DNA from 4 places in the Microbacterium sp. NC79 genome. Region 1 is predicted to be linked to each of the others. Evidence: predicted binding sites of a transcription regulator. Region 1 holds the regulator's gene; each other region holds the start of a gene.

Region 1 (8,023 bases):
CTCGAGCGCTGCTTCCAGCGACGCGTCGTCGCGGATGCCACCGGAGAGCTCGACGTTCAGGCCGCGTACCTGCTTGATGACGCGACGGATCACTGCGGTGTTCGCACCGCGGCCGAAAGCAGCGTCAAGGTCAACGAGGTGGAGCCATTCGGCGCCCTGCTCTTGCCACTGGGCGGCAGCGTCAACCGGGTCACCGTAGTTGGTTTCCGAGCCTGCCTCGCCCTGGGTCAGGCGCACGGCCTTTCCTCCTGCAACGTCAACAGCTGGCAACAGAGCCAACGCGGGAGTGTTCGTGAAGTCGTTCATAAGTCCTCTAGCAAGCAACCTTCGTGCAAACGGCACAGATGTTAGAGCGTAGCCCCGCCCAGCGTGCCGATCCAATTCTTCAGGAGTGTGATCCCGGCTTCGCCGGACTTTTCCGGGTGGAACTGGGTCGCCGACAGCGGCCCGTTCTCAACCGCAGCAATAAATCGTGAGTGGTGTGTTGCCCAGGTGACCTTGGGCTGTGGGAACGGCGGAATGACGTCGAGGGTCCACTCCTGCGCGGCGTTGGAATGCACGAAGTAGAACCGCTCGTTCTCAATGCCGCGGAAGAGTGCGCTGCCCTCCCCCACCTCCACCGTGTTCCAGCCCATGTGCGGCAGGACAGGGGCTTCGATCTCGCGGACGACACCTGGCCACTCGCCAAGGCCCTCAGCGCCAACACCGCGTTCGACACCTCGTTCGAACATGACCTGCATGCCCACACAAATACCGAGCACGTGGCGTCCGCCGGCGAGGCGGCGGTCGATCAGCTCTTCTGAGCGTTCGGCGCGCAGCGCGTCCATCACGGCAGCAAATGCACCGACACCAGGCACGACGAGACCGTGTGCCTCCATGACGAGCTTCTTGTCTTTCGTCAAGCGGGCGTCGGCACCGGCGGCATCCAGTGCCTTAACGGCGGAGTGCACGTTGCCCGACCCGTAGTCGAGCACCGCAACAACCGGACGGGTCACAGCGCACCCTTCGTGCTCGGGATGCCCGAGACAAGCGGGTCAATCGACTTTGCCTGACGGAAGGCCCGGGCAAACGCCTTGAACTCAGCTTCGGCGATGTGGTGCGGGTCGCGACCGCCCTTCACGTTGACGTGAACGGTCAGGCCTGCGTTGAGGGTGATGGCCTCGAAAACGTGGCGGACGAGGGAGCCAGTGAAGTGTCCGCCGATCAGGTGGAACTCGAAGCCTTCGGGCTCACCGGTGTGCACAAGGAAGGGGCGTCCTGAGATGTCGACAACGGCCTGAGCGAGGGCCTCGTCGAGCGGAACCAGGGCGTCGCCGTAGCGGGAGATTCCGGCCTTGTCGCCTAGCGCTTCGCGAATCGCCTGGCCGAGCACAATGGCGGTGTCTTCCACCGTGTGGTGCGCATCGATGTGGGTGTCGCCTGTGGCCTTCACGGTGAGGTCAGTCAGCGAGTGCTTGGCGAAGGCGGTCAGCATGTGATCGAAGAACGGCACGCTCGTGTCGATGGAGCTCTGACCGGTGCCGTCGAGGTTCAGTTCGAGCTCAATCGTGGATTCGCTCGTGGAACGGCGGCGGGAAGCAATACGGGGGGCGGTCATACTCAGAATCCTAGCGAGGCGAGGGCGTCAAGGAACGCGGTGGTTTCTTCTTCGGTTCCGGCTGACACACGCATGTGTCCGGGGATACCGACGTCGCGGATCAGAATGCCGCGTTCGAACAGGGCTTGAAAGGTTGCCTGCGGGTCAGCTACCCCACCGAACAGCACGAAGTTTGTCCATGATTCGTAGGGGCGATAGCCAAGTGCTGCGAGGGTCGCGGAGATGCGGTCACGCTGTTCCACAATGTCGTCAACGGTCGCCAGCATCGTGTCGGCGTGACGCAGGGCAGCCAGCGCCGCGACCTGCGTCAACGCGCTGAGGTGATAGGGCAACCGGACGAGCCGGAGCGCGTCAATGAAGGCGGGGTCAGCTGCAAGGTATCCGACGCGAGCACCAGCAAAGGCGAAGGCCTTACTCATGGTGCGTGAGACCACCAGACGGGGGCGAGATTCCAGGAGCGTGAGAGCGCTCGGGGCATCGTGCGGGGCGAACTCAAAGTAGGCCTCATCGACGACGACGATGCCGTCAGTTGCGTCGTATACGGCTTCGATGACATCAAGTGTCAGCGGCGTTCCTGTGGGGTTGTTCGGCGCACACAGCAGCACCACATCCGGCTTCACTTCCTGCACTTGTGCGACAGCGGAAGCCGCAGCCAGCGAGTAGTCGGCGCCGCGTTCGCCTGCGAACCATGTCGCGCCGGTCGCGCGGGTCAGCAGCGGGTACATGGAGTATGTCGGCCCGAAACCCATCACCGTGCGCCCGGGGCCCGCAAACGCCTGCAGAATGTGTTGTAGCACCTCGTTTGAGCCGTTCGCCGCCCATATCTGGTCGGCTGTCAACCCGTGACCGAGGTAGTGAGCAAACGCCTCGCGCAGCAGCGTGAACTCGCGGTCTGGATACCGGTTGAGGTCGCGCACCGCGAACGAGAGGGACTCAACAATGTCACTCGTCACCGAATCCGGAATGGGATGCGTGTTCTCGTTAACGTTCAGTGCGACCGGAAGCGGCGCCTGTGGGGCGCCGTACGGAGTCATCCCGCGAAACTCGTCGCGGATGGGCAGATCACTGAAGGAGATCGTCACTACTCCATGGTAGGTCTGCGGTAGGCGGCCGCGGAAACCGGGCGGTCGAACATTACGCAGGGTCTCGATACGGCTGGCCTGATCCTCAGCGCGGCGCGCTTGAGCGCGTGCATGATCGCGGCGGTGTTACTTCGTGAATTCAGCGGGAATGGCCAGCGTCTGGCCTGGCGTGATCGCTGAAGAGGGCAGCGCGTTCAGTGAGATCATGCCATCGATAACATCGCGGGGGTCTGCGTGCGGTGCTACATCGCTCGCGATCGACCACAGCGAGTCGCCTGGCATCACGTTGATCGTTTCGAATGTTGCCTGCACGCCCTCATCGAGGGAAGCCTGCGCAGAACCACCACTCAGTACGGCGAAGGCGATAGCAGCCACGACGGGAAGAGCAACGACGGCTGCGAGTACGCGGCGGCCGCGATCGGTCATCCGAAGGCGCGTGGCGACCGCAGAATGACCAGCCACAGCAACCACACCGGGCCCCGAAACGACGCGAGCCGGACGAGCGGTGGCGTTGATGCTGATGGTGCTCATGATTCCTCCTTGTGGTGCGCTTCGCTTCCAACCCTCGGCCGGGAGGGCCGGAAGCGAAGCTACGTTCCGAATCTATGTTCTATGTTCGAACATGTCAACCTGTTTTTCGAACGACTTCGAAAAAAATCTTTCAACACACTCGAACAAAAGTCTTTGTTTATCCGAAAAGTCGGATACGGTTTCGATAGCGAAAGCACATCATCAACCTCCGACATTGGTCGCTGGGTGGCAAAAGGAGAACGCAATGAGCGCGGAAGAGACTGCGAGTGGTCCGGGCAATGAGGCCCCACGTACACGTCGCCGCAAGAACCTCAGCGACAAACAAATGGCGATCCTCGAAGTGATCCAACGTTCCATCGCGCGTCACGGCTATCCGCCGAGCATGCGCGAAATTGGCGACGCGGTAAACCTCAAGTCGCTGAGTAGCGTTACTCACCAACTGGGTCAGCTCGAACTGAGCGGATACCTGCGTCGCGATCCCGGTAAGACTCGCGCGATGGAGGTGCTGATCGATCTTCCTGGCATCGCCGCCGAGAACCCGGCCGATGCCGCACCGTCCGTCGGCGATGCCGCACTGGTTCCGCTCGTCGGTCAGATTGCAGCAGGCGTTCCGATCACGGCGGAGCAACAGGTCGAAGAGATCTTCCCACTCCCCCGCCAGCTTGTTGGCAAGGGCGAACTGTTCATGCTGAAGGTGAACGGTGAGTCGATGATCGATGCCGCGATCTGCGATGGCGACTGGGTTGTCGTGCGCGTGCAGAGCGACGCGGAAAACGGCGACATCGTGGCGGCCATGCTGAACGATGAGGCCACCGTGAAGGTTTTGCGTCGTCGTGACGGCCACACCTGGCTACTCCCCCGCAACAGTGCTTTTGAGCCCATCCTTGGCGACCAGGCCACGATTCTCGGCAAGATTGTTGCGGTGCTGCGCGCCGTGTAATCTGCAGCATCCTCCTGAGGACTTTCGCGAGCCGATCCGTCGGCAAGCGAAAGTCCTCTTGCTGTTTGCGCTGATCGTCGCGCCACGGTTCCGGCATCAGCGCCACACAAAGCGAAAGCCCGCCCCACTCGATTGAGTAGGGCGGGCTGTGAGCTGTCGCGCGTTACGCGCCGATCTTCTCGCGCACGTTCTTGGTCGCTACCACCAGGTTGCGCAGTGATTCAACGGTCTCGTCGTAGCCGCGGGTCTTCAGGCCACAATCCGGGTTCGCCCAGATGAGCTTGTGCGGCAGGGCGTCAGCGGCACGCTGCAGGATCGACTCTTGCTCATCAACAGAAGGCACACGCGGCGAGTGGATGTCCCATACGCCGGGGCCAACGCCGTGCGGGAAGCCCGCGTCACGAATATCGTCAATCACGTCGCCACGGCTACGCGCAGCCTCGATCGACGTGACGTCGGCATCAAGCGCCGTGATCGCATCGATCACAACGCCGAACTCCGAATAGCACAGGTGAGTGTGGATCTGAGTGGCGTCCGCAACACCGGCGGTTGCCAGCCGGAATGATCCGACCGACCACTCAAGATACGCCGGCTGGTCGGCAACCTTGAGCGGCAGCAGTTCGCGCAGGGCGGGCTCATCAACCTGAATGATGGCGATGCCCGCCTGCTCGAGGTCACCGATTTCATCGCGGAGAGCCAGACCAACCTGGTTCGCCGTCTCAGCGAGCGGCTGGTCATCGCGCACGAACGACCAGGCCAGGATCGTCACAGGGCCGGTCAGCATGCCCTTGACGTGCTTGTCGCTGAGTGACTGCGCAAACTCCGCCCACCGCACGGTCATCGGCGCGGGGCGTGAAACGTCGCCCCACAGTAGCGAAGGACGCGTCGCACGCGAACCGTAGGACTGCACCCACCCGTTCTGGGTGACGGCAAAACCGTCCAGCAACTCGGCGAAGTACTGCACCATGTCGTTGCGCTCGGCCTCGCCGTGCACCAGGACATCGATATCTAGATCGTGCTGCAGGTCGATGACCCGACCAATTTCAGCCTTGAGGAACTCATCGTATGCGGCGTCATCGATCTCGCCACGCGCGTGAGCGGCGCGCGCCTTACGGATCTCTCCGGTCTGCGGGAAGGAACCAATGGTCGTTGTCGGCAGGAGCGGCAGGTCAAGGGCAGCGTCCTGAGCGGCGACGCGCTCCTCCTCGTTGCCACGCACGAAGTCGTCAGCCTGCAGCGCACCTGTGCGTGCACGGACAGCGTCAACGCGAACGCCAGGAGCCGACGCACGGTCCGCAAGAGCCGCAGTCGCAGCATCAAGCTCCTCAGCGATCGCTTCCCGCCCCTCGGTGAGGCCCTGTGCGAGCGTCACGATCTGGCCAACCTTCTGGTCAGCGAATGCGAGCCAGGAAACGAGACGCGCCTCGAGCTGGGTTTCGTCAGCGACGTCGTGCGGCACGTGCTGCAACGAGGTCGTCGTGCCAGCAGCAACCTGCGCGGCACCGAGTTCAGCGAGCGATGCGAGCTTGTCAAAAGCGCCGGCGAGGTCACCACGCCAAATATTGCGGCCGTCGATCACGCCACCGACAAGAACTTTGTTTTCCAGGCCAGCGACGGGCGCGGGAACGGAACCACGGCGCAGGTCGATGGCGATGCCGTCGACAGCGGAACCAGCAAGAACGCTCCACGCTTCAGGCGACAGCTGCGCGTAGCCGGCGGCGACAAGAATCTGGGGGCGGTTGGCGGCGCTGGCGAGCACGTCGTAAGCGACGCGAGCGGCCTCAGCCAGCTCAGCGGCGGCGTAGGGCAGACTCTCGCTCACGAGGGCGGGTTCATCCAGCTGCACCCACTCAGCTCCTGCTGCCGTGAGCGCTGCGAGCAACTCAACATAGACAGGCAGAACGTCCTGCAGTCGCGACAGCGGCGAGAAGCCCTCGGCTGCGTCATCGCTAGCCTTAGCCAATGCCAAGAACGTGACGGGCCCGACGATCACGGGGCGGGTAGTGAAACCGTCCTGCTTGGCTTCGGCGACCTGATCGGCAAAGCGCGTGCTTGACAGCGAGAAGGCGGTGTTCTCGTCGATTTCCGGAACCAGATAGTGGTAGTTGGTGTCGAACCATTTGGTCATTTCGAGCGGCGCACGCTCACCCTCTCCACGTGCCGCGGTGAACAGCGCGTCGAGACCAAAGGTTCCGTCAGCCTGACGCAGGTGTGCGAAGCGCGCGGGCAGAGCACCAAGCGTGACGGCGATGTCAAGCACCTGGTCGTAGTAGGAGAAGGACTCAGGGATCGAAGAGTCAGACTGACCGAGGCCGAGTTCTGCCAGGCGGGCACGGGTTGCCGCGCGGAGACCGGCAGCGGTTGCTTCCAGTGCCGCAGCGTCGGTCTTGCCAGCCCAGTGCGACTCCACGGCACGCTTCAGCTCACGCTGACGCCCGATGCGCGGGTAGCCGAGGATGGTTCCTGCGGGGAATGTCATCGTACGTTCTCCTTTTGAATGAGGATGTCGGCTTCGCGGAGGACCGCGAGGACCGTGTCGTGGTTGTTAAAGGCGTAAAGGTGAATGCCGGGAGCGCCGCCGTCAGCGACCGCGCGGGCGAGGTTCGCCGCGTACTCGATCCCGAGTTCGCGCTGGCCCTCGACTGTGGGCTCAATTTCGAGGGCGATCGCGAGCTCGCTTGGCAGTTCTTCGCCACTCAGCTCGAGCACACGGTTAAGACGCGCGGGATTCGTAATCGGCATGATGCCAGGCAAGATCGGGATCGTGACCCCGGCCTGACGGGCACGCTCGACGAAGGCGAGGTAGGCGTCGGCGTGGAAGAACAGCTGCGTAATCGCGAGCGTCGCGCCAGCGGCCTGCTTCGCCAGCAACGCGTCAAGGTGTTCGCTCGCGTGGCGGGAGCGGGGGTGTCCGTTCGGGAATGCCGCGACGGCGATACGCACGCGGCTGCGACGATCGACCCGCGCAGCCCCCGGGATACCCGGCAGGTCGCTTTCGCGGAACGGCACGCGCTCCGCCTGGACCCGATCGATCAACTGCACAAGTTGCGCAGAGCTTTCCAAATCGCCGAGGTAAATGTCTTCCTCGCGGGTGCCCGCAGGCGGGTCGCCACGCAGCGCGAGAAAAGACTCGATTCCGGCGTCAAGAAACTCGCGAATCAGCGTGGTTGCGCCCGCGTATGTGTTGCCAACGCAGGTGAGGTGGGCAAGCGGGTCAACGTTGGTGTGCTCGCGAATGTACTTCAGCACTTCAAGCGAGCGCCCACCCGATGAGCCACCCGCACCATACGTGACCGAGATGAACTGCGGCGCGACTGCGGCCAGCTCATCAATCGTGCGGTGAAGGGCCTGCACCGATGTTTCGGTGCGAGGCGGATACAGCTCGAAGGAGAACGGAACCGTTGCAATTTCTTTAGCCATTGTGTGTCTCCTTCCAGGGTCGAGGCGGGCTCCAGCGCGCCGAGGTTTGCGCCAGCCAGCTCCGTTCGAGAACGGGGTGCCTGGCGCTCGTGTTCGGGGCTCCGAACGTCGTGGCACCACGCTAAGGCCGAGGGTTTCGCGCGCCACAATCCTGAGTGACGAAATATGTTTCACGATGACGAAATGTTTCTCCGGCTCGTGACAGACGCACACCAGATAGCCTCAATGCATGGCACGTTCACTCCCCTACGGCTCCTGGCCATCGCCCATCTCCGCCGCCGACGCCGCCGCTGGTTCCACCCGCTTTGACGGCGCCCGCTTCGTAAACGGTGAGGCGTACTGGGTGCAATCCGTCGCCGGACGCATGACGATTTTTCGCGAGGGTGCGAGCGAACCGCTGCTCCCGGAACCATGGAACGTGCGTTCTCGTGTGCACATGTACGGTGGCGGTGC
Region 2 (8,023 bases), 290 kb from region 1:
GTTCGGGTCACTCGCACTGAGGATCTGGGTGCAGACATTGTGATTCTTACGGTGCCGCCCGCTGTTGCTCTCCCCATGATCGGCGATGTGCCCCGTGGTGTGGGTCGTTCGTGGCGACGTTTTCGGCAGGGTCCGTCTGCCTACAAGATCGACCTTGCTGTTGAGGGTGAGGTGCCGTGGCGGGATGAGGAGTCGCGGCGCGCTGGTGTCGTTCATGTCGGCGGAACCATGGCGGAGATGCGTGCGGCTGAGTCGGCGATGAGTCGGGGGCGGATGCCAGAGCGTCCATTCATCCTCACCGCGCAGCCGCACACCACTGATCCTTCGCGGCGGGTCGGCAATGTGGTTCCGTTTTGGCTTTATGCGCACGTTCCGCATGCGTGGGGCGGAGACGAAACTGATCGCATTCTGTCGCGGGTGGAAGAGTTTGCGCCGGGGTTGCGTGAGCGGATCGTGGGCATCAATGTGCGTGGCCCCGCGGCATTGGAAGCGCACAATGCGGCATACGTTGGTGGTGACATTGCGGGTGGTGCGACGTCGTTGCGTCAGTTGGTGATGCGGCCGCGTCTCGGGTCGCTTGGATATCGAACCGGGGTCCCTGGTGTCTATCTGGGCGGCGCATCGACGTCTCCTGCTGCGGGCGTGCATGGGATGAGTGGAATGCAGGCCGCGGAGTGTGCGCTGAGAGATCTAACCCGGTAGGGCGCGAATCGGTGGGTCACGCCCCGGCGGAGCGGAGTCAGGCCATCGTGTCGTCAGGCCATCGCGTCGTCAGGCCATCGCGTCGTTAGGTGGTCGTGTCGTTAGGCGGCGATGTCGTAGCGGGCGCGGCCGCCAAGGCGTGGGGTTTGTGTCGGGTCGACGGTGGCGGGTGGGATGATCCACACTTTCGACGTACGTTTCGTGCCGTCGACGCGGATGTTCCAGCCATTGTCATGAATGCGATGGTGACAGCTCGTACAGAGCAGGACCCCGTTGCTGAGGTCGGTTGGTCCGGTGTCTCGTTGCCACCATCTAATGTGATGGGCTTTTGTCATTTGGGGTGGGAGTCCGCACATGACGCATCCGCCGTCTCGTTCGACGAGGGCGAGGCGTTGAGCCCGGGTGAAGAGTCGCTTTTCGCGGCCCCAGTCGAGAATCTCACCGTCACTGCCGAGGACGGCGGGAATGACACCGCCGCTCGCGGCCATCTGCCTGCAAGTGCTGATGCTGATCGGCTGATCCGTGCCGTCGATCGTCGCGACACCGGTGCCGGTGGTGAGATCATCAAGGCTCACGCGGACAATGACAGTCGCGCCGGTGAGCGGGAGTTCGTTGTTGTCGCATCCGGTCATGTGCTCGCAGATCGCGGTGAGCGCATCTGCTTGCAGTTGCGCAACCGTGCGGCGATCATCACCCGGCATGGTCCACCCCTCGGGAGCGTCCCCGGTGGCGGTGCCTTCGCACGTTTCACTGTGACCGGCGGCGGCGTTGGCGTTGGTGTTGCGGGCTTGGAAGGTCGCAGTGACCCAGGCTTGGATCGCATTCTTAATCGGGGCGCCCGACGCGACGTCGGTGCGGAAGTTGACGAACAGGGACCCGTCGCGCTCAAACATGGTCAGTGACCGGCTGGCGCGGGCCTCATCTTCGCGGGGTTCGACACCGTCGGGGTTCAGCCAGGCCTCGGCCCGGGTGACAAGTTTGCGGACGTCATCACACGAGAGCCCCGCAGCACCCTCCACCAGAAGAGCTTCGGCTTCACCGACCTGTTCGATGCTGGCGTGCAGGCGGGCACGGTCAAGCATCCCAACGATGAGCGATCCGGCTGCTGCGGCAATCGTGCCCCGCTGCAGCGCGTCTTGCACTGCCGGATATTTCGGGGGCAACTTTTCGCCGAGCAGGTTCGACCGCGGCGCGGTCGCTTTACCTAGTTTTGTGAGTTTTGACGCATCGCCGGTCGTGCCACCGGTGGTTGCCGCGATCAGCGTCGCCGAGTTGCGAAAACCCTGCTGTTTCGCGAGCCCATCCGGCCCCAACTCAGGCCGTGACTCATGCTCGATTCCTGCGGCGACTTCCGCGCGGAGTCCGTCGAAGCGTCGTTGCAATGTTCCCATCGCGGCATTCACCGCCAGCAGCTGCGTGCGGTCTAAATCGGTGCCACATTCCGCATCGCACCACGCCGACTCGAGCGCCGCAACGGCTTCGAGAAGAGGGGTGAGATGTGGATTGGTCATACCCCCATTTTAGAATACATATTCGAAGGATGCAAGCATTTTCTCAAGAATTCTCCCGATTCTTTCGAACGCACATATGGGATCACATTTGCTAGAAGAACGCGTCCTCGGCGCTGGGAGACGCGCCACTCAGACCTGGAGAGCGACGAGAGCAACCCTCACCAACCGCGTGCGGAGAACGTCGCGCGGTAAGACGCTCGACCTGGCACGATTATGCCGCGAGCCTCCGACACACGCCCCACCCACCCCGCAGCGCAAGCACCCGCCCCGCACAACACGCACCGCACGCGTGCGACAGCATGCCAAAGGCACTCCCCCGCCCGCGTCAAGACGCGGAACGGCCTTAGTCCTGCTTAAGCGGACGCCGCGACAATCGAGTCAACCGTGGCACGTTGGCAGTGGCGCCAGCGTCGGCCGGAACAATGACCTCCTGGGCCGCCGAAATGACAGCCTCATCGAGGTGAACGCTCAAGACCGCGTCCGCAGGCACGCGACGACTGACGATGGCCAGAGCAATGGGTCCGAGTTCATGGTGCATCGCCGCCGACGTCACCGTGCCGACCTCGTCTTCGCCATTGAATACCGTCGTTCCGGGCGCCGGAATCACGCTGTCACTGCCATCGAGATGAAGCATGACAAGGCGACGCGGAGGGTGGCCCAGGTTGTGCACCTTGGCAACCGTTTCTTGCCCGCGATAGCACCCCTTGTTGAGGTGCACCGCGGAGCGCAACCAGTCGACTTCGTGCGGAATCACGCGGTCATCGCGTTCGTTTGCCCACCGCGGACGCCATGCCGCAATGCGCAGAGCGTCGACAGAGAGAAGTCCGGCGGTGGTGACGGAACCACGCTGTGCGATAAGAGCATCCCGTTGCGCGGGCGTCACAATGGCTTCGCGCCAAGCACGCTCGGCACCAGGGTGTTCAGCAACGTGCGAATACTGCCAACCACCAGGTGCAACAGCGCTCCACGGATCGACCCAAATGCGAGCGTCATCACCGAGAACGCTCTTCACAAGTTCTTCCGCGCGACCACCAGCGTTGTAGCCGACGAGAACCCAGTCGGTCGTCGCAGCAATCTCCACCTGCGCCCGGAACCGCATGCGCATCAACCACGTAGCCAATGGTTCCGCATCGTCGATGTCGACGAGCAGATATGAGGTTTCACCGTCATCGAAGACGCCAGCGGCGTGTTCCACACGGCCCTGCACGTCGAGCACCAGAAGTTCAGTCGAGTCACCAGCAGCGAGTCGGTCGACGGCCTGCGAAGTGATGGAGTTCAGCCAGGTCAGGCGGTCTGGTCCGGTCAGGGTGACGACAGCGCGATCCGCGAGTTCAGCCAGGGCTGCGCCGCGGTCCAACGCACGCTGCTCACGCAACGGCTCCCCATAGTGGGCGATACCGTGATCGCCGGCGACAGCGCCGGGCAAAGACGCAAAACGGCTCATCAGGAAACCTTTGCTAGGCGTGCGGAAGCGTGCGATCCGAGCGGCGCACCGAGCGCTGCGATATCCCACGCCCACAACAGGTGTGATTCAACGAGTCCGTACATTCGCGAGGCCGCCGTGTATGGCTGAGCCGATGCGCTCCGCACGACAGCGTCGGTTGCGATGTCGATACGCGGGCCGTTGACCTGACCGAGGTAAAGCTCACTCATGCCATCGGAGTGCACGACATTGACCTCAATGTCGAAGCCCCCACTCGGTTGGCGAAGCGCCTCGACGTCGTGCACGGTGCGCACGACAGGCGCGGCGGTCGCAGGCAACAGCCCGGGGCCAGCATCGGCCTTGGTTTGCGGGCGCACCAGGCGCCAGAAACCGGCCTCACTGACCAGCGCACGCTGCGAGTCCACCATGACCGCTGTCGCCGAATAGTTGAGGAAGCTACTACCATCGTGGCTAAAGCTCACTCGGTGAGTGAACTCACCGGAATAGTGCTCGTCACCGACGTGGTAGTCGATGACACCAACGCCCTCCCAGACTCCAAGAAGCCACGAGAGCGGAACGAGATCCGCCGGAAGATCGCTCGGCAGCTCGATCATTCGCTTAGCGCTGGCCGCGGAACAGGTTCCAAAGGACGGCGCCCGACACGAAAGCAATAGCCGCCCCGGCGAGTCCCAGGAGACCTACGAAGAAGAGTTCAAGCGCAAGATAGTCCATGTCTTTACTCTAGCGCGCTCTCGCACCTCTTCGACACCTAAGCGCCAGCCATCACCGCAGCGAGGCCAAACCCGACCGAAACAACACCCATCACGATGAGCGCACCGAGCATGCTCACGCCGACACGTCGGATGAAATCGTTCGGCCGACCGTATGCAACCTGAATGCCAAACGCGAGAATGAGACACCCTCCGAGCGCAACAGTCAGCCACTGCGGGCGGGCTTCAGCCGGAACAAAGATTCCGATTGCCGAGGCCGCAAGCAATCCGGCGACCCACACGGCGATGACGCCAGGAAACGACGATCGCGGAGCCAGTTCAGGTGTTGACACCTCGCCATTGTTACATGACGACACCGAGTGGACATGAGAAACAGCGGTATTGAAGCGTCTGGTTATTATGGAATCGAGGCGGCCAAGCCGCCAAAGAGGAGCGGGCATGGCACAGATCCTGGTACTGAGCTCAGCCGCGGATACCTCTGGCCCTCTGCCGGCGCTCGAGCTCCTTGCCCATACTGTGCGCGTCATCCCTGCCTCTCCTGCGCATCTCGTCTCCGCGCCTGATGCCGATCTCATTGTGATCGACGCGCGCGGTGACCTGCTCGCTGCGAAGTCGTTGTGCAAGATTCTCCGCACCACCGGCCTCTCCAGCCCCCTCATCGCCGCCGTCAACGAAGGCGGACTCACCGCCGTCTCCCCCGACTGGGGCATCGATGATGTCATCTTGACGACCGCCGGCCCCGCAGAAATTGACGCTCGGATTCGCCTCACCCTCGGCCGCATCGCCCCGACCACCGCCACAACACGCGTGCAGACCAGTGGCATATCCATCGACGAGGCGAGCTATTCAGCCAAGGTCAATGGCCGCCCGCTCGACCTCACGTACAAAGAGTTTCAGCTGCTCCACTTCCTCGCCACACACCCCACGCGCGTCTTCACTCGAGAACAACTCCTCAGCGAAGTGTGGGGATACGACTACTTCGGCGGAACCAGAACTGTCGACGTGCATGTGCGTCGCCTCCGCGCGAAGCTGGGCGACTTGGAACAATTGATTGGCACCGTGCGAAACGTCGGCTATCGCTTCAATAACGCAGACGACGAAGCGCTGAATTCTTCCCACGCCTAATCGGTTTACCTCCAAGACATTGATGACTGAGATGATGTTGACATGATCGAGCAGACGATCCCCTTTGCGGGCTTCAGCGATGACGACGATGATTTCGATGCCATGACGCCCGATACCGACGATCGTTTTCCTGACGACCGCTATCTTGACCGCGAGCTGAGCTGGCTCGCGTTCAACCAGCGCGTGCTCGAACTCGCTGAGGATCCGACGACGCCGTTGCTTGAGCGCGCCAACTTCCTGGCGATCTTCGCGAGCAACCTCGACGAGTTCTTCATGGTTCGTGTCGCCGGACTCAAACGCCGCATTCTTACCGGCCTTGCCGTTCCGACCAATGTGGGCCGTGCGCCACTCGACGTGTTGGCAGACATTTCTGATGAGGCACACCGCCTGCAGTTACGTCACGCCGCCGCATGGAAGAAGCTCGTCCAGCCGTCTCTCGCCGAAGCGGGCATTGAGGTTGTTGATTGGGAAGACCTCACTGCTGACGAGCAGGCGAAGCTGACGGAATACTTCCAGGGTCAAGTCTTCCCGGTACTGATGCCGCTCGCGGTCGATCCGGCACACCCTTTCCCGTACATCTCCGGCCTGTCGTTGAACCTCGCGATCCGTGTGCGCAACGCTCGCACCGGGCGCCAAGACTTTGCCCGTCTCAAAGTGCCGCAAATGATGCCCCGCCTTGTCGAGGTTCCGACCGAGGGTACTGCCCTGCGCTTTATCTCCCTCGAGGAGCTCATCGCCAACCACCTGGGCGATCTCTTCCCGGGCATGGAGGTCATCGATCACCACCTCTTCCGCCTCACCCGCAACGAAGACATGGTCATCGAAGAGGACGAAAGCGAGAGCCTCATTCAGGCGCTCGAGGCCGAGCTCATGCGTCGCCGTTTCGGTCCGCCCATTCGTTTGGAAATCACAGACGATATGGATGACCTCACACTCGATCTGTTGCTGAAAGAACTCGGCATCACCGATCAAGAGGTCTATCGCCTGCCTGGCGCGCTGGATCTGCGTTCGCTGTTCAGCCTGTCGCGCATCGAGCGCCCCGACCTGCATTACCCGCCGCACCTGCCCCGCACGGCGCTGGCTTTCCAGCCCATCGAACAGAACGGTCGCGCGGACATTTTCGCCGCGATCCGTCGCGGCGACGTGCTGGTGCACCACCCCTACGAATCGTTCGCGACGAGCGTGCAGGCGTATTTGGAGCAGGCCGCTCGCGACCCGCACGTGCTCGCGATCAAGCAAACGCTGTACCGCACGTCAGGTGATAGCCCCATCGTGCAGGCGCTGATTGATGCCGCCGAAGCTGGCAAGCAGGTACTGGCCCTCGTTGAGGTCAAGGCACGATTCGATGAAGCCGCCAACATCGTGTGGGCGCGCAAGCTGGAAAAAGCCGGCGTGCACGTCGTGTACGGCCTTGTTGGCCTGAAGACCCACTCGAAGCTGTGCCTCGTCATTCGTGAAGAAGAGGGCACGCTGCGCCACTACAGTCACGTCGGAACCGGAAACTACAACCCGAAGACATCGCGCCTTTACGAAGACTTCGGTCTGTTCACAACGGACGATCAGGTCGGCAAAGACCTCACCCGCCTCTTCAACGAGCTCAGCGGGTACGCGATCGAGAAGAAGTTCAAGCGTCTGCTGGTCGCTCCCCTGCACCTGCGCAAGGGACTCATCCGTCTCATCGAGAAAGAACGTCGCAATGCGCTCGCGGGTAAGCCCGCACGCATTCGCATCAAGGTGAACTCGATGGTCGACGAGCAGATCATCGACGCGCTTTATCGTGCGTCGATGGCAGGCGTTCCGGTCGAGGTGTGGGTGCGCGGCATCTGTTCGCTGCGGCCGGGAGTGCCTGGACTGAGTGAAAACATTACGGTCCGGTCGATTCTCGGTCGATACCTTGAGCACTCGCGTCTGTTCCTTTTCGAAAACGACGGCGACCCGCAGATCTACATCGGTAGCGCCGACATGATGCACCGCAACCTTGATCGCCGCGTCGAAGCCCTCGTGCGTGTCACAGCCCCGGAACACCTCACCGAGTTGGCGACACTTTTTGATCTCGCTATGAGCGACGCGACCAGTTCGTGGCACCTCGACGCAGAAGGTGCGTGGACGCGACACTCCGTTGACAGCGATGGGCAGCCCCTGATCGATGTGCAGGACGCAACGATGGCCGCCGTCGCCCGCCGCCGCCGATCTCGCGCGGTGCGATGAGCGATAAGGCTGTTTACGCGGCTGGTGCCCTCGTCTGGAGAATTGTCGAAGGCAAACTCCGCATTCTCGTGATTCATCGCACGAAGTACGCTGACGTGACCCTACCCAAGGGCAAAGTCGACCCCGGCGAGACCCTGCCGGAGACGGCAGTGCGTGAAATCTTCGAAGAAACCGGAATCCGCGTGAGCCTTGGCGCACCGGTGGGTGTCTCGCACTACCGCCTCCCCAGCCGTCGCCAAAAGATCGTGCACTATTGGGCGGCGCACGCGTCAGACCAAGCGATCAGGCGCTCCGCATTCGTGCCGAACAAAGAGGTGGCTGGC
Region 3 (8,023 bases), 770 kb from region 1:
GGACGGTGTCGCCGCGCAAATATGCCTCCCGCACATGTGCCAGCGTGACAGCCAGCCGCTCGGCGGCGCGCGCCTCGGGGGTATCGATGACGCTCAACTCCAGTGGCGACGCGAGCGAGCGAGCCAACAGCGGTACGGCTCCCATGGTTCCGCCCGCTGCCAACTCTCGATGCCTGAGCCGCGCGCGAAGTCGTCGCAACCCCACCGCATCGAGCCCGCCAAAGGGCGAAAGGAGCGCGAGTGCGAGATCTTCGCCGTCCCAATCGCTCGGTACGGTCATCGCGATTTCGAGCAGGCGAAGAATGTCACGTACGGCGCTTTCACGCCCGAGTGGCCGTTGAATTCCGGCCGCGCGGGTGGGCACTTCGCGTGCCGCGAGCTCGGTTTCGAGAGTCGAGACCTGGCGGGTGTCGTGCGCAATCACGGCCATCTGTTGCCATTCGATGCCGTGCAAGACGTGCCATTCGCGCAGGGTTCTGGCGATGATGTCGGCTTCTGCATACGGGCTGTCGGCGAGGCGGACGATGACGGAACCATCGGGCTGGGGTGCTTCGCCCGGGGGTCTGCGGTGCTCGACTCGTCCGCTGACGCCAATCGCCTGCGTCAAGGATCGCGTGACATGCTGCAGTGCGTCGCTCTGGCGGTGGGCGCCGGTGAGCACGTGCACCGTGACGAGTTCGGCCGCCAGGTCGGCAAACAATTGCGGTGTTGCCCCGCGGAAGGACCCAGAACTGATGTCTGGGTCGCCGAACGCCAAAACGGCGACGCCACGGCCGCGCAGCGCTCTGAGGAGATCGAGCCCGCCACGAGTGAGTTCTTGAGCATCGTCGACCAGGACGACGCGGAGTCGTCCGAGCGCTCCCAGTTCGCCACCCTCAGGCGAGGCATCCCGCACAATCTGAGCGGCCTCGGAAATGAGCTCGGCCGATTCGCGGTGCGCGGAGCGCATGTGTGAGAGAACGGCGCGATAGTCGGCGAGGAATGAAGCGATCGCGCCCCAGCTCTCGTGGGTAGTGCGCTCGGCGATCGCAGCGAGTTCGCTCGCTCCGACATCAAGTTGGGCACACTCGGCAAGAAACGCGCGGAGTTCGGATCGAAAGACTTGGGAACCGCGTGCAGCTGGCGGAAGGGATGGTGGCCAGCGAAATGTGCCCGCCATCTCATCGTCAGCGTCGCTCTCGAGCAGATCGGCAACGAGGCGGTCTTGGTCGGCGCCTGTGAGGAGTTGCGGCGGCGGCGCGGATGCGAATGCGGCGGCGGCGCGCACAATTTGAAAGGCGAGCGAGCCTACCGAGCGTGCCAACGCGCCGGGGGTTGCCACCGTGGTCTGCACGCCGAGCACGTCGCGTACGCGGGTTGCTGTTTGCCTGGAAGGTGTCAGCACGAGCACCTCATCAGCGGCAACCTCGTGAGATTCGAGCAGGCGTCTCGTGCGCTCGACAACGACGCGAGTTTTGCCTGCACCGGGGGCGCCGATTACCACTGCGCTCGCCGAGGTTGGCAACGACAGCACGTCGGTTTGCGAGGAATCCCACACGGGTGCGGAGGTGACAGGGTCGAGCATGATTCCACGGTAGTCGCAGCATCCGACATCCCCCTCTCTGGCGCGCTCCACAACAGTGCCTGCGCTCCCGTCACTCCCCTGGTTCCGCATGTCGTGGCATGGGCCCGTGTGTCGCCACCCAGACGATTCGGTTTATGGGCGGATCGAGGGTCTGCGCGTCCGGCGCGCCAGGCGAGGAGGTTCTGTTCGCACTCGTGTCGCGGTTGCGGTCTGCTGCGTCTCTCCTGCATCTGCGCGTTCGCCCTCAGCGTTCAGCGCCCCTGGGGCGTCGACGCTACCGTTAGGCTGGTCGAGTGGCCCCACGACGGGGCGCGACGAAGGGATTTAACGTGGAGATTCGCGTCGGCATTGCCAACATCGGTCGTGAGCTGAGCTTCGAAACCGAGTCCTCAGCAGACGACATTCGCGCGGCCGTAGCCGACGCGCTCGAGTCGAAGGCGGCGTCGGTGTCGTTCACCGACTCGAAGGGCAGCAGCTACATTGTGCCCACCGCTTCCCTCGCATACGTCGAGATCGGAACCGAAGAGTCCCGACGCATTGGATTCGTCGCGTAACTCAGATTTACAAAGAGGCAGGCACCGCATGGTTGCCTGCCTCTTTCTGTTGCGCGGCGATAAGCGACGAAACGATTCAGCGGCGCGCATCAACAAGCGGAGCGGTTTCTGAAACAAGAGTGCAGACGCTGAGCAGCGGAGCGGCGGAGCAAACACTGAAGCAACGAAGCAAACACTTAAGCAGCGGAGCAAACACTTAAGCAGCGGCGCAGATGCCGTGGAGCAGCCGGAACATTCGTGCCGTTAGGCGGCGATGTCGTAGCGGGCGCGGCCGCCGAGGCGTGGGGTTTGTGTCGGGTCGACGGTGGCGGGTGGGATGATCCACACTTTCGACGTGCGTTTCGTGCCGTCGACGCGGATGTTCCAGCCATTGTCATGAATGCGATGGTGACAGCTCGTGCAGAGCAGGACCCCGTTGCTGAGGTCGGTTGGGCCGGTGTCTCGCTGCCACCATCTAATGTGATGGGCTTTTGTCATTTGGGGTGGGAGTCCGCACATGACGCATCCGCCGTCTCGTTCCACGAGGGCGAGGCGTTGAGCCCGAGTGAAGAGTCGCTTTTCGCGACCCCAGTCGAGAATCTCACCGTCACTGCCGAGGACGGCGGGGATGACACCGCCGCTCGCGGCCATCTGCCTGCAAGTGCTGATGCTGATCGGCTGATCCGTGCCGTCGATCGTCGCGATTCCGGTGCCGGCGGTGAGGTCAGCAAGGCTCACGCGGACAATGACAGTCGCGCCAGTGAGTGGAAGTTCGTTGTTGTCGCATCCGGTGAGGTGCTCGCAGATCGCGGTGAGTGCGTCTGCTTGGAGTTGCGCGACGGTGCGGCGATCGTCACCCGGCATCACCCACCCGTCGGGAGCGTCCCCGGCCGCAGAGGTTGCCCCTGCACCCGACCCTGCACCTACACCCGCACCCGCACCCGAGCCCGAGCCCGAGCCCGCGCTAGTGCCTTCGCCCGTACCTTCGCACGCTTCGCCTTCGCACGTGTCACTGTGACCGGCGTTGGCGTGGGTGTTGGCGTGGGCGTTGGTGTTGCGGGCTTGGAAGGTCGCAGTGACCCAGGCTTGGATCGCGTTCTTGATCGGGGCGCCCGACGCGACGTCGGTGCGGAAGTTGACGAACAAGGAGCCGTCGCGCTCAAACATGGTCAGTGACCGGCTGGCGCGGGCCTCATCTTCGCGGGGTTCGACGCCGTCGGGGTTCAGCCAGGCCTCGGCGCGGGTGACGAGTTTGCGGACGTCATCACACGAGAGCCCCGCCGCACCCTCCACCAGAAGAGCCTCAGCCTCACCGATCTGTTCGATGCTGGCGTTTAGGCGGGCACGGTCAAGCATCCCGACGATCAGTGACCCGGCGGCCGCGGCAATCGTGCCCCGCTGCAGCGCGTCTTGCACTGCCGGATACTTCGGCGGCAACTTCTCACCGAGCAGGTTCGACCGCGGCGCGGTCGCTTTACCCAGTTTTGTGAGTTTTGACGCATCGCCGGTCGTGCCACCGGTGGTTGCCGCGATCAGCGTCGCCGAGTTGCGAAAGCCCTGCTGCTTCGCGAGCCCGTCCGGCCCCAACTCGGGCCGGGATTCATGCTCGATTCCTGCAGCGACTTCTGCGCGGAGTCCGTCGAAGCGTCGTTGCAATGTTCCCATCGCGGCATTCACCGCCAGCAGCTGCGTGCGGGTTAAATCGGTGCCACATTCCGCATCGCACCACGCCGACTCGAGTGCCGCAACGGCTTCGAGAAGAGGGGTGAGGTGTGGATTGGTCATACCCCCATTTTAGAACACATATTCGAAGGATGCAAGCATTTTCTCGAAACTAAATGCGATTTATCTGAGCGAGCATATGAGGCTCGCAGAGCGACTCAGCTTGCAAGCCTGGCGCACATAAGAAGACCCAATCAGGTGCGGCGAGGGATGAAAATTGTGCTCAGCGGTCGTGCGGGGACAACGTTGCTCATCGCGATACCTAACCTGGCACCATTGTCCCACCAGCATCCGGCATTCCACCCGCACGCCCAGCGTTAGAGCCTCGATACAACCCGGGTGTTACGAAGCGAGCCCCATCGCGTCCATGCGCCTCGCGTGTGAGCCCATCAGCGCGGTGAAAACCGGCTCGACGCGCTCCTCATCTTCGGTATCAAGGCGCTCAGAGGCGAGCGCTGCACGCGCGACCAAGAGCGTGTCACCCACCAAACGGCGACCCCACATCGATAGGAGCCACCGCCATTCGTCGTCGCTCGTAATCGTCTGGTGAATGATCTCGGCGATCTGAGCGCGGTCGTTATCCACGCCAAGAATGCGAGCGACGCGGCGACCAGTGTCGCCGTAGCTGGAGGCAAGCGCCAAGTAGAAGTCATCGAGCATGCCTGCCGTAATGTGCACAGAAAGCATGGTCTCGCGTGGACGTTTGCCGATGGTCTTGCGTCGGAACGCGTCAAGTTCTTCCCGGAACGGCAACATCAGCGCGGTGGGCTCTTTGCCCCGCTCCACAATGAGGTCAGTGAGGCCGCGGTGCTTGGTGAGCGCCGCACCCGCCGCCCGCGATAGCGCCTCTTTTTCGTCCAGATCGTCAGTGGCGCGAATGAGGCGGGTGATGGTCTCGAAGTATCCGAGCTGCAGATAGGCGGCTTGCCCGAGGAACCGATCAATATCGGGAGCCAACTCGGCGAAATCGACGCGTACTGCGTCGCCAAAGTCTCCGCGAGACCGCAATGTGAGCTGTCTGCCCTCAGGCCGACGCTGCCAGAACCACTTCACCACGTGTTCAGCCTAGTTGCCCTTGCCAACCAGCACCGATATTCCGCAACCCCTGCAGCTCAGAAGCAGCGCCCCGGCCCTCAGAAGCAATCACAAAACCCCACCCCTGCCGCACGCAAGCACCACCGCTGCATCCACAGAGCACCACCCGCCGACCCACAGGTCTTCCATCTGATCCCGGAACTACAGATCCCCGATCCCCATCCCGGAACCACAGATCTCCCATCCCCTGCCGCTCAGCAGCAGCACCCCGGCCGACAGAAGCAACCACACAAGCCCCATCCCCCATCCCGGAACCACAGATCCCCCACACCCACCGCGCACCCCTGACACGCAGAAACTGGCCGGTCACCGGGGCGAGAGCGCGCCTCCGGTACGATGGAATGGTTCTTGCGTTGGATGAGAACCCCCGCGCCCGGAGCTGAGAGAACGGCGTGGACCACTGAGCGGCAGACTTTCACTGCCAGACAGGCGCACATTACGTGACCACTTTCTCTGACCTGGGTGTTGACCAGGACATCGTTGACGCGCTCGCAGCGCGCGGCATCGTAGATGCATTCCCCATTCAGGAGCAGACCATTCCGCTCTCGATGCCGGGCCAAGACGTTATTGGCCAGGCGAAGACCGGAACCGGTAAGACCTTCGGCTTCGGAATCCCCGTTGTGCAGCGCATTGGCGCAAATCCGGAACCAGGCGTCAAGGCGCTTATCGTGGTTCCGACTCGTGAACTTGCGGTACAGGTTTACGAAGACATGGACCTGCTGACGTCGAACCGCGCAACCAGCGTGGTCGCGATTTACGGCGGCAAGGCTTACGAAGGTCAGATTGACCAGCTCAAGGCGGGCGCACAGATCGTCGTCGGCACGCCTGGTCGCCTCATTGACCTCGCCAACCAGCGTCTGCTGAACCTCAGCGAGGCAACCGAAGTTGTTCTCGATGAGGCAGACAAGATGCTCGACCTTGGCTTCCTCCCCGACATCGAGAAGATCTTCTCGAAGGTTCCGGCCAAACGCCACACGCAGCTGTTCTCGGCCACGATGCCTGGCACCATCGTGACGCTTGCCCGCCGCTTCATGTCGAACCCGATCCACATTCGCGCGACTGATCCTGACGAGGGCCTCACGCAGGCCAACATCAACCACCTTGTCTACCGTGCGCACTCGCTCGACAAGGATGAGGTCATCGCCCGCATCCTGCAGGCCGAAGGTCGCGAAAAGGTTGTCATCTTCACGCGCACCAAGCGTGCAGCGCAGAAGCTCGTCGACGAGCTCGGCGACCGCGGCTTCAACGTCGCCGCTGTGCACGGCGACATGAGCCAGGAGTCGCGCGAGCGTTCCATGGCTGCATTCAAAGCTGGCAAGCGTGACGTGCTGATTGCAACAGACGTTGCCGCCCGCGGAATCGACGTTGACGACGTCACGCACGTCATCAACCACACGATCCCCGACGACGAAAAAACCTACCTGCACCGCGCGGGTCGTACCGGCCGCGCCGGCCGCACGGGTATCGCCGTCACCTTCGTGGACTGGGAAGACCTGCACAAGTGGGCGCTCATTAACCGCGCCCTCGAGTTCGGCCAACCTGAGCCCACCGAGACCTACTCATCGAGCCCGCACCTATTCTCCGACCTGAACATTCCGGCCGGAACCAAGGGTCGTTTGCGCAAGGCGCCGACGACGCAGACGGTTGCGACGCAGAAGCCGAAGCGTGATGGCGATGCACCGCGCCGTCGCCGCAACCGCGGTGGCGACTCCGCAGAAGGCGCGACCGCCGGAACCACGGGCGCTGTTGCAGAAGCGCCTCGCAACGGCGCAGGAACGCACGATGGCAAGGGTGCTGAGCACCACGACGGCAACCCGGCACCGCAGCGTCGTCGCCGCCGTCGTCGCCCCTCAAGCGGCGGCGCACCCCAGGGTGGCGGAGCGGCTTAACCTATCACTTCACCTCCGTGTCAGCTTCGGCTGGCACGGAGGTTTTGTGTTTCCGCGGCGGATAGACAAGCGTCACCAGCACGACCGAGATGATCATCAACAGGAACCAGCTCGACAGTTTCGAGATCGACACCATCTGCCACCCATCGAGTTGGTTGGGATAGAGCCACGCCCCCGCGCCCGTCGCGATGTTCTCGGCAATCCAAATAAACCCGGCGGCACCGACAAAGATCACGATCAGCGGGAGCTTGACGCGGCGGCGCCAGAACCGTGCGTGCATCACCGTCGGCCCCCACAGCGCCACGACGGCGGCGGTCAACCACCAGCGCATGTCGGCGATCCAGTGGTGCGTGAAAAAGTTCGCGTAGATCAGTGTGGCGACGATTGCTGTCAGCCATACGGGCGGATAACGCGTGAAGGTGAGGTCAAAGAGCCGATACACGCGCACCAGATACGAGCCGACGGCCGCGTACATGAAGCCGGAGAACAGCGGAACCGCGGCGATGCGCAGAAACCCCTCAGCTTCGTACTGCCACGATCCCACGTCCGTTTTGAAGAGTTCCATCACGGTTCCGACGACGTGGAAAATCATGATGACCCAGAGCTCGCGTCCGGCCTCCAGCCGCGCGACAAGCATCAGAATCTGAATGCCGATGGCGATCAGAGTGAGCAAATCGTTGCGGGTCAGCGCGAGATCAGCGGGATAGAACGTGCGCACCAGCACAATGGCGATCAGTAACAGCACCCCAAAGAGGCACGCCCAGGCTTGCTTAACGAGAAAGACGCCGAACTCCACGAGGCCGGCGCGAAAGCCGACCGCGGGTGTTGAGGCGAGCCAGCGGCGCGCGGCCGCATCAATGCGTTGTTCAAGTCGCGTGGGCTGAAGCACGCCTCACGGTAGCGCACCTATCCGCAAGGAATCCCGTGACAAGCGCCATGTGGTTCCGCGCCATGCCTACGTCGGATAAACCGGATCGATCCCCGTGGCGCGATCAATAATGCGCGCCACGTTCGCATCGCTCGTGGTGTTTTCACCCGGCAGATTCGGTTTTCCGGAACCGTGATAGTCGCTGGAGCCAGTCACGATCAGGTCGTGACGCTCAGCGAGCGCGTGAAGCACGCGCTTACCCTCCGGCGTGTTCTCGCGGTGCCCGATTTCCACGCCGCCAAGGCCGAGACCGATGAGTTCTTCGATGATGGGCATCGGCAACATCCGGTTG
Region 4 (8,023 bases), 1.6 Mb from region 1:
GCGCCGTCGGTGTTCATTACGGTGTCGCTGTACGGCGTGCCGAGCGGCGCGATTCTGTTCGAGTGGGGCGTGGTGCGCGTCTCAGAAGGATCACTCCACCTTGCCGCGGCGTCCGCACTGCGCCTGTTCGCGGTGGGGTTGCCCTCGATTGCGATGTTTGCGTCGATTGACCCGACTGACCTCGCCGACGGCCTCATTCAGAAGCTGCGCCTGTCGCCGCGCTTCGTGATGGGGGCGCTCGCTGCGATGCGTCTGCTTGGTCTGCTGGCTAACGACGCTCGCTCGCTCGCGCTCGCCCGCCGGGCACGCGGGGTCGCCGATCACGGCCGCATTCGCCGGTTCTTCGGCGCAGCGTTCGCGCTGTTTGTGTTGGCGATTCGGCGCGGAACCACGCTGTCGACCGCCATGGAAGCGCGCGGATTCGGGGTGCCAGGGGTGCGCCGCACTCACGCGCGTGTGGCCCCGTTTGATGGGCGTGATTGGGCGCTGATCGCGGTATGCGCGCTGATTTCGGGCATCGCCGTGGGCGTTGCGGTAGCGACGGGCGCCTGGAACTTCGTCTTCACGATTGCCGCATAGCGTCGGCTTGTCACCGCCGCGATGCGACGTCTTACGTCGCGTTCCACAGATCGCGGTAGTACGCGAGGCGGTCGCGGTCGGGCTCGAGCCCGTATGCCTCGATGAGCAGGTCTTCGTAGCCGGGGCCGTAGTTGTGCACCGTGTTCATGCTGGCCACGGCGATATCGGCCCAGCGGTCACCGATGCCGAGGGCACCGAAGTCCACGTGCGCGATGGGATCACCCGCGGCGTTGAGAAGCGTGTTGGGGGCGCAGGCATCGCCGTGACAAACCACGAGGGCATCGTCGAGCGGGGGCGTTTGCAGGTGCTCGGCAATGACGAGTCCGCGGGCTTCGGCCTCACCGATTCGGCCGTAGGCGTCCCACAGCCAGCGGCACTCTGACAAGGGGAGGGTGTCATGAAGGTGACGAAGCCCGCGCCCGATCGCGGCGACAGCAACCTCCGGGCGAGCGATCCATTCGGGAGCGACAGCCGTGGTTCCGTCAATTCCCTCGGTGACGAGCCATTCGTGCGTGTGGTCGGCGCCGACTTCAACGACGACCGGCACCCGCGTGTATTGCCCAGCCCAGCTCAGGCGCTCTGCCTCGTCGAACAGGGAGACCTCAGGGTCGTGGGGTCCGTACTTAATGAAGCGCGTGGTTCCGTCGCTCGCCACCGCTCGAAAAGTGACACCCCCGATGCCATTGACCCATACCGGGGTAAGAGTAGCGTCGCCTGCCAAGTCGAGAACGGTGGGCGCGATCGGAACGTCGCCGGTGGGAATGCTCACCGTCTCAGGATGCCAGGTGCCGCGGGTCGCGGGGTGCCAAGACCGCGGAACCTGGGCGATCAGCTGTCGAGAATGTCGGCGAGCACGCGGGCGTGATTGTACACCTCGTCGTGCGCGGCGTAGACGAGGGTGACGGTGTCGTGCTCGTGCAGGGTTTCTCGGAGTTCGGCGACCGCGCTCGCGCTGTCGTGTTCGAGCTGATGGCGGTACTGCACGGCGTACGTCTCCCATTCATCGGCGCTCGCGGCATGCCAGGCCTTGCGTAGCTCGGGCGTCGGCGTGACATCCTTCGCCCAAAGATCGATCGCCGCGCGCTCTTTCGAAATGCCGCGCGGCCAGAGGCGGTCAACGAGCACCCGGAAGCCGTCAGTCGGCTCGGCCGCATCGTACGCACGCTTGAGCTGCAGCTTCATATGCTCACTCAACCATTTTTCTTGCGCACCCGACAGGGGAAAAAAGCTGTGGTTCCGGAACCACGGTGCCGCATGCGGAGAGCCTGCGGTATGTAGCGCGGGAGTGTGCGGGTGGTGAGTGTGGTGCCGGACGCGAGATGGCGTGAATATCGTGGAATGATGTGATGTTTCGACAGGTGCATGGCGTCGATTTGTGTCGCACGATGTGCCGATTCGACAGCCCAACGTGCTCGTGGTCCGAGGTGCCGCGTAGGCTGACACCCGGTGTCGTTTCGTGATGGAACGTCGCTGGTTCCTCGTTCCATTGTCGGTACGGGACGCGCTCGCCGTGTGGGGAGAGCGCAGGTTTGATGAGTTCGAAGGAGAGCTATGGATATCGCAGGCGCTAGTGCGCTCGTGACCGGCGGGGCCAGTGGCCTGGGTCTGGCCACGGCGAAGCGGCTGACGGCAGCGGGTGCTGTCGTGACGATTGTTGACCTGGAGTCGTCTCCGGGCGCTGACGTTGCGGCCTCGCTGGGCGGCTACTTTGTGGCCGCAGATGTCACCAACCCTGAGCAGATTGCCGCCGCTGTTGCTGCGGCCGCGACACGCGCACAACTGCGTGTTGTGGTGAACTGTGCGGGCATCGCCCCGCCGGCGAAGGTGCTGGACCGCGATGGCAACCCTGCCTCACTCGCCGACTTTGCAAAGGTCGTGCAGATCAACCTCGTCGGCACCTTTAACGTGCTGTCGCAGGCGGCTGCCGTCATGGCGAAGAACACCGGAACGGATGACCGTGGCGTCATCATCAACACCGCATCTGTCGCGGCTTTTGATGGGCAGATCGGCCAGCCCGCATACGCATCATCGAAGGGTGGCGTGCACGCGATGACGCTGCCGGTCGCTCGTGAATTGGCGCGTCACGGTATCCGCGTGTGCACGATTGCCCCCGGCATCATGGAGACGCCGATGCTCGCCGGTCTTCCGCAGGCGGCACAGGACTCCCTTGGCCAGCAGGTTCCGTACCCCTCGCGTCTCGGACGACCCGATGAATTTGCGGCGCTTGTGGCCCACATTGTTGACAACGACTATCTGAACGGCGAGACAATCCGTCTCGACGGCGCGATCCGAATGGCACCGAAATAATGAGCGAATCCCCCATCCTTCTTTCCGTCGTTGACGGACTCGCGCGCATCACGCTGAACCGCCCTGCGCGCATGAATGCGTTTGATCAGGCCCTGGCGCTCGCCTGGGCAGAAGTGACAGCCGAGGCAACCTCACGCGATGACGTCAAGGCGATTCTCCTTGACGCTGCCGGGCCGTCGTTCTGCGCGGGCGGTGACGTGCTTGCGATGGCGCAAGGCATGGGCGACTTCACGATCCAGGAGCTCGCACACACCATTAATGCCGGAATTCTCGCACTTGTGGAGTCGCCGATTCCGGTGGTTGCTGCCGCACACGGAACCACAGCTGGCGGCGGACTCGGAATTCTCCTTGCGAGCGACTACGTCATCGTTGGAGAGAACTCCAAGATCGGCAGCCTGTACGCCAATGTGGGCCTGACACCGGACCTTTCGGTGACGGCGAGCCTCGCGAAGGCGGTAGGTGAGCGTCGTGCGCTGCAGCTGGTGCTGTCCGATCGGCTGCTGTCAGCGCAGCAGGCGTTGGACTGGGGGCTCGTCGCAGAAGTTGTTGCCCCTGATGAGGTCAAGGTGCGTGCCGAGGAGGTTGCGCAGTCGTGGCTGGCTGGTGCCGCCGGTGCATACGGCCAGGCAAAGCGCCTGATCCGTTCGCAGCCCACCCGCACATTCGCTGAACAACTTTCCGAAGAAGCCCGCACGATCGATGCCGCACTCCACACGCCGGAAGCTCAGGCACGAGTGCAAGCATTCGCCGACCGTTCCGCCCGAAAGGCCAAATAAATGTCACTCGCAGGAAAAACCATCCTGATGTCCGGCGGTAGCCGTGGCATCGGTCTCGCGATCGCGCTGCGCGCGGCCGCTGACGGTGCCAACATTGCGTTGCTCGCCAAGACCGACACCCCGCACCCGTCCCTCGAAGGCACGATTCACACCGCCGCTGAGGCGATTGTCGCTGCCGGAGGGCGCGCGTTGGCGATCGTCGGCGACGTGCGTAATGACGATGACATCGCGCACGCCGTATTGAAGACGCGAGGCGAATTCGGCGGCATCGACATTGTCGTGAACAACGCGAGCGTCATCGACCTGTCCGGCTCGGTTGACCTCGCCGCGAAGAAGTACGACCTCATGCAAGATGTCAACGTGCGCGGAACCTTCATGCTGTCCCGCGCCGCGGTTCCGATTCTGCGCGAGTCCAGCAACCCGCACATTCTCTCGCTGTCGCCACCGCTGAACATTTCGCCCAAGTGGCTCGGAGCGCACACCGCGTACACGATGGCGAAGTACGGAATGACGATGGCAACTCTTGGCTTGGCAGCCGAATTTGCCGCCGACGGTATTGCCGCCAACGCGCTCTGGCCGCGCACGACCATTGCGACCGCAGCGGTGCAGAACCTCCTTGGCGGCGACAAGGTCATGGCCGCCTCCCGCACCCCCGAGATTTACGCTGACGCTGCCTACGCTGTGTTGAATCGCCCGTCTCGTGAGGCCACCGGAAACACCTACCTTGTCGAAGACGTCCTGGCGGAGGAAGGCGTGACGGACTTCTCCGGATACGCCGCCGTGCCCGGCACCCCCGACAACCGGTTGTTCCCGGACATTTTCCTGGACTAAGCACCGGGCGGTTGCGTGGGGCGCTTGGGCTTCCTGCGGAGCCTGTCGCGTGGTTCCGAATCGGGGCTACACCGTTTTGTCGGTGTAGCCCCGATTTTTTGCGCAATGGGCGGCCGTGTCGTGGCGGTAGTCGGCACGGTCGAGAGTCGGTTTTCTGGCGTTGAACTGTGCGCGATGCTCGCGTGCGTATGTCTCCGCTCAGGCTCAACGCTTCGAATATTTGTTCCATGAGAGTTTCATCATCTTAGAACAAATATGCTAGTAGTTGTGGGAGAATGGTCTCATGACGATCGATAGCATCAATGAAGTCCCGGCTGACCCGCCGGGTGCCTTCGTGTTCGCTGTCGATGCATTGCGTGAGATTCAGTCCGCGATGGCGGGGCTCGCTGCGATGGAGATGGCGCTATACGCCGCCGTCTTCGCCCAGGCGGAGAAAATGACGGCCGAGATGCCGTCGCCCGTTGGTGAACGAGAGATGGCGCTCCGCACAGCGAGCGCCGAGATTGGCGCTGCACTGCGAGTGAGTGACCGCACGGTGCAACGTCGCATGTCGCACGCGTGGGATGTCGCGCATATCTTTCCGCAGACCTTTGAGGCGCTGCGCGAGGGGCGCATCACGCCGGCTCACGTCAATGCGATTACTCGAGCGAGCGATGGGCTGCCAGCGGGAGATGCGCACGATAGGTATGAGGCGGCGGCTATCGAGCGTGCCGAGCAACTGTCGCCCGGGCGTCTTGCCGCAGTTCTGCCTGCTGTTGCGGCACAGATTCACGAGTGCGGTCTTGCGGAGCGTCATCAGCGTGCACGGGCGCAACGGCGGGTTGAGGTGCGAGATGTTGACGACGGAATGGCGGAGGTTCTTGCCGTTCTGCCCGCCATCATCGCCCACGGAATGTTTGACCGACTGACGTCGATGGCGAAAGCATGTCAGGCAGTCGATCCCGACGATGAACGGTCTCGCGATGAAATTCGTGCAGATATCCTCGGAGATCTCGTTCTCGGCGGCGGCCCGGTGGCGAGCGGCGACGCGCTGGCGGCGATCACCGCGCGTGTGCAGATTACGGTGCCGGTATTGACGGCAGCAGGCGTCACCGACGTCGGTACTGAACTGATCGGAACCGGGCCCATTGATGCAGAGACGGCGCGGCGATTGGTGGGTCCGGCCGCCGGATGGGATCGCGTGATGACACACCCCGTGAACGGCGCAATTCTGGCCATCGACCGCTACCGTCCCAATGAAGACCTGCGCCGCGCCCTGCGAGTGCGTGACGAGCACTGTCGATTCCCCGGGTGCCGCCAGCCGGCGCACCGATGCGACGCAGACCATAGTCATGCGGCGGCTGACGGAGGCGAAACGTGTCTAGACAATATGGCACTCCTGTGCCCGCGCCACCACGACATGAAGCACGCCGCAGCGTGGATCATCACGCACCTAGGTCGCGGGGTGCTGCGGTGGACGAGCCCCAGCGGGCGCACATATATCGACACACCGACCCCGACACTGCGATTCTTCCCCTCTAACCCCGACCCCGACCCCGGTTCCAGTCCGGGTTCTGGTCACGATTCGGATGCTGGCCCCGATCCGGGGACCCGGGGCGGCACTGGCGCTGGTGCTGATGTCAACGAGGATGCCCTTGCGGGTGCCAACGTGGCTGCCAATGCTGGTGCCAGCGTGGATACCAACACAGAGACCGATGCTGGGGGCGGTGAGAGTGCGAGCCGAGCTGACGCTGCGGCCGAGGCGCGGAAGGCGCATCGCCGGCGTCTCATGATGGGCGAACCACGCGGTGAGGGTTCCGAACTCGAGAGTGCCCCGTTCTGAGTACAGGCGCGCACCTTGAGGCATATCTCTCCCGGCGTCTGGGGGCGGCATACTGGGAGGGCGAGTTCAGCATCGAACGGAGAATGACGTGACGCTTCAGCAGGAAATCATTGCCGCCCTCGGGGTGCAGCCGACTATCGATCCTGGCGCTGAAGTTGAGCGTCGCGTCGAGTTTCTCGCTGACTACCTGCGCACGACCGGCGCGAAGGGTTTCGTGCTGGGCATTTCGGGTGGGCAAGATTCGACGCTCGGAGGACGACTCGCGCAACTCGCGGTTGAGCGCCGCCGCTCAGACGGAGCGGACGCGCAGTTCATCGCCGTCCGCCTGCCCTATAACGTGCAAAAGGATGAAGCCGATGCTCAGGCAGCACTCGACTTCATCAGCGCCGACCGTGAGCTCACCGTCAACATCGCGGCGGGTGTGCAGGGCATCGAAGCCGGAATTGAGGAGTCGGGCGACGAGATCAGCGACTTTCAGCGCGGCAACATCAAGGCGCGCGCCCGCATGGTCGTGCAATTTGCCCTCGCTGGCCAGCACGGCATGATCGTCATCGGAACCGACCACGCCGCCGAAGCGGTCACCGGCTTCTACACAAAGTTTGGCGACGGCGCAGCAGACATCCTGCCGCTCGCCGGCCTTACCAAGCGCCAGGGGCGTGCCATGCTTCTCGAACTCGGCGCTCCCGACCGACTTGCTTACAAGGAGCCCACGGCCGACCTCCTCGACGGAACCCCTGGTCGGCCTGACGAAGACGAACTCGGCCTCTCCTACGTCGATATCGATGACTATCTTGAGGGCCGCGAGATTGCGCCAGAAGTGGCCGCGAAACTCGAGGCAAAGTACCTCGGAAGCCGCCACAAGCGCTCACTCCCGGTCACCCCTGACGACACCTGGTGGCGCAACTAGGCCACCACGGCTTACTTCGCGCATCGCTAGCGCACCAATGCTCGCCTGACGCATCGCACATGCGCCGCTGATACTCGAGTTGCCACGACATCGGGCACCAATCGTGGCGCTTTCAGACATGAGGGTTGCGCCGCGAAATGTTGACGCGGTATAACTTTAGTTGCCGTGTATGGCCGGATGATGTTTTACCGGGGATAGCCGCGCGGCGCATCGTTGTCGTGCGCCATCGATCGTGCGGTCAACACTCTGACGAACCGATCAACAAAGAGGCCAAGAATCGTGAGCGACCCGACAACCACACCGACGCGTCACCGCCGTCGGGCACTCATCGCCGCAGCCCTCAGCCTCGGGCTCGTGATGGCCGCGCTACCTCTCCAACCGACTCCCAGCGCGCACGCGGCTGACGGGTTCCCGCTCGGCCAGGCGCTCATCATTGGGGTCGCCGCCGATAACTTCTCCACGAAAAATGTGAAGGGCATCGGTATCACGCCGAATGAGAAGCAGCCCGGAACCGTCATGATCTCCCGCGCCGACTACAACAATCTCTGCCTTGTCGTCGCTGGCCCGGGTGGTGTCTCCTGGTCCGAATGCACGGGCCGCGCCAACGTGAGCTGGATCATCGAGCCTCTCGACACGGCAACCTCCACCGACGCCGAACAACGCGACAACACGCTCGCCGCCAACAACGTTCGCCCCGGCTCCACGCAGCCGCGCTTCGTGGTTCGTAGCTGGCAGTACCCCGAGTACTGTCTCGCGCGCCCCGACTCCGGGTTCTTCGGTGAGAAGAAGATGTTTGCCCTC

Evidence for each region. The regulator LexA, encoded in region 1, represses DNA repair genes until DNA is damaged. The targets are predictions, from matches to a motif close to TCGAACANNTGTTCGA.
Region 2: a site for LexA is predicted at 2,224-2,239, ahead of KTJ77_RS09355 (HNH endonuclease signature motif containing protein). Genes of this name have one in related genera too.
Region 3: a site for LexA is predicted at 3,893-3,908, ahead of KTJ77_RS04410 (HNH endonuclease signature motif containing protein). Genes of this name have one in related genera too.
Region 4: a site for LexA is predicted at 4,706-4,721, ahead of KTJ77_RS00815 (HNH endonuclease signature motif containing protein). Genes of this name have one in related genera too.

The regions. Positions count from the first base shown of each region.
Region 1 covers NZ_JAHQYI010000001.1:1,762,225-1,770,247, forward strand. The annotation lists gene priA (bifunctional 1-(5-phosphoribosyl)-5-((5-phosphoribosylamino)methylideneamino)imidazole-4-carboxamide isomerase/phosphoribosylanthranilate isomerase PriA) at 1-306, opposite strand, end outside; gene hisH (imidazole glycerol phosphate synthase subunit HisH) at 348-995, opposite strand; gene hisB (imidazoleglycerol-phosphate dehydratase HisB) at 992-1,597, opposite strand; gene KTJ77_RS07980 (histidinol-phosphate transaminase) at 1,600-2,679, opposite strand; gene KTJ77_RS07985 (LysM peptidoglycan-binding domain-containing protein) at 2,806-3,210, opposite strand; gene lexA (transcriptional repressor LexA) at 3,455-4,150, shown strand; gene metE (5-methyltetrahydropteroyltriglutamate--homocysteine S-methyltransferase) at 4,314-6,629, opposite strand; gene KTJ77_RS08000 (methylenetetrahydrofolate reductase) at 6,626-7,570, opposite strand; gene KTJ77_RS08005 (prolyl oligopeptidase family serine peptidase) at 7,800-8,023, shown strand, end outside.
Region 2 covers NZ_JAHQYI010000001.1:2,048,594-2,056,616, forward strand. The annotation lists gene KTJ77_RS09350 (NAD(P)/FAD-dependent oxidoreductase) at 1-702, shown strand, start outside; gene KTJ77_RS09355 (HNH endonuclease signature motif containing protein) at 804-2,213, opposite strand; gene KTJ77_RS09360 (folate-binding protein YgfZ) at 2,557-3,657, opposite strand; gene KTJ77_RS09365 (FABP family protein) at 3,657-4,250, opposite strand; gene KTJ77_RS09370 (hypothetical protein) at 4,406-4,699, opposite strand; gene KTJ77_RS09375 (winged helix-turn-helix domain-containing protein) at 4,806-5,492, shown strand; gene KTJ77_RS09380 (RNA degradosome polyphosphate kinase) at 5,535-7,700, shown strand; gene KTJ77_RS09385 (NUDIX domain-containing protein) at 7,697-8,023, shown strand, end outside.
Region 3 covers NZ_JAHQYI010000001.1:992,499-1,000,521, reverse strand. The annotation lists gene KTJ77_RS04420 (ATP-dependent DNA helicase) at 1-1,564, opposite strand, end outside; gene KTJ77_RS04415 (DUF3107 domain-containing protein) at 1,894-2,118, shown strand; gene KTJ77_RS04410 (HNH endonuclease signature motif containing protein) at 2,362-3,882, opposite strand; gene KTJ77_RS04405 (ferritin-like fold-containing protein) at 4,162-4,875, opposite strand; gene KTJ77_RS04400 (DEAD/DEAH box helicase) at 5,355-6,803, shown strand; gene KTJ77_RS04395 (DUF817 domain-containing protein) at 6,808-7,692, opposite strand; gene KTJ77_RS04390 (PHP domain-containing protein) at 7,759-8,023, opposite strand, start outside.
Region 4 covers NZ_JAHQYI010000001.1:168,507-176,529, forward strand. The annotation lists gene KTJ77_RS00785 (energy-coupling factor transporter transmembrane protein EcfT) at 1-579, shown strand, start outside; gene KTJ77_RS00790 (aminoglycoside 3'-phosphotransferase) at 611-1,348, opposite strand; gene KTJ77_RS00795 (DUF488 domain-containing protein) at 1,408-1,761, opposite strand; gene KTJ77_RS00800 (SDR family NAD(P)-dependent oxidoreductase) at 2,131-2,886, shown strand; gene KTJ77_RS00805 (enoyl-CoA hydratase/isomerase family protein) at 2,886-3,662, shown strand; gene KTJ77_RS00810 (NAD(P)-dependent oxidoreductase) at 3,663-4,493, shown strand; gene KTJ77_RS00815 (HNH endonuclease signature motif containing protein) at 4,777-6,315, shown strand; gene nadE (ammonia-dependent NAD(+) synthetase) at 6,404-7,222, shown strand; gene KTJ77_RS13630 (putative Ig domain-containing protein) at 7,502-8,023, shown strand, end outside.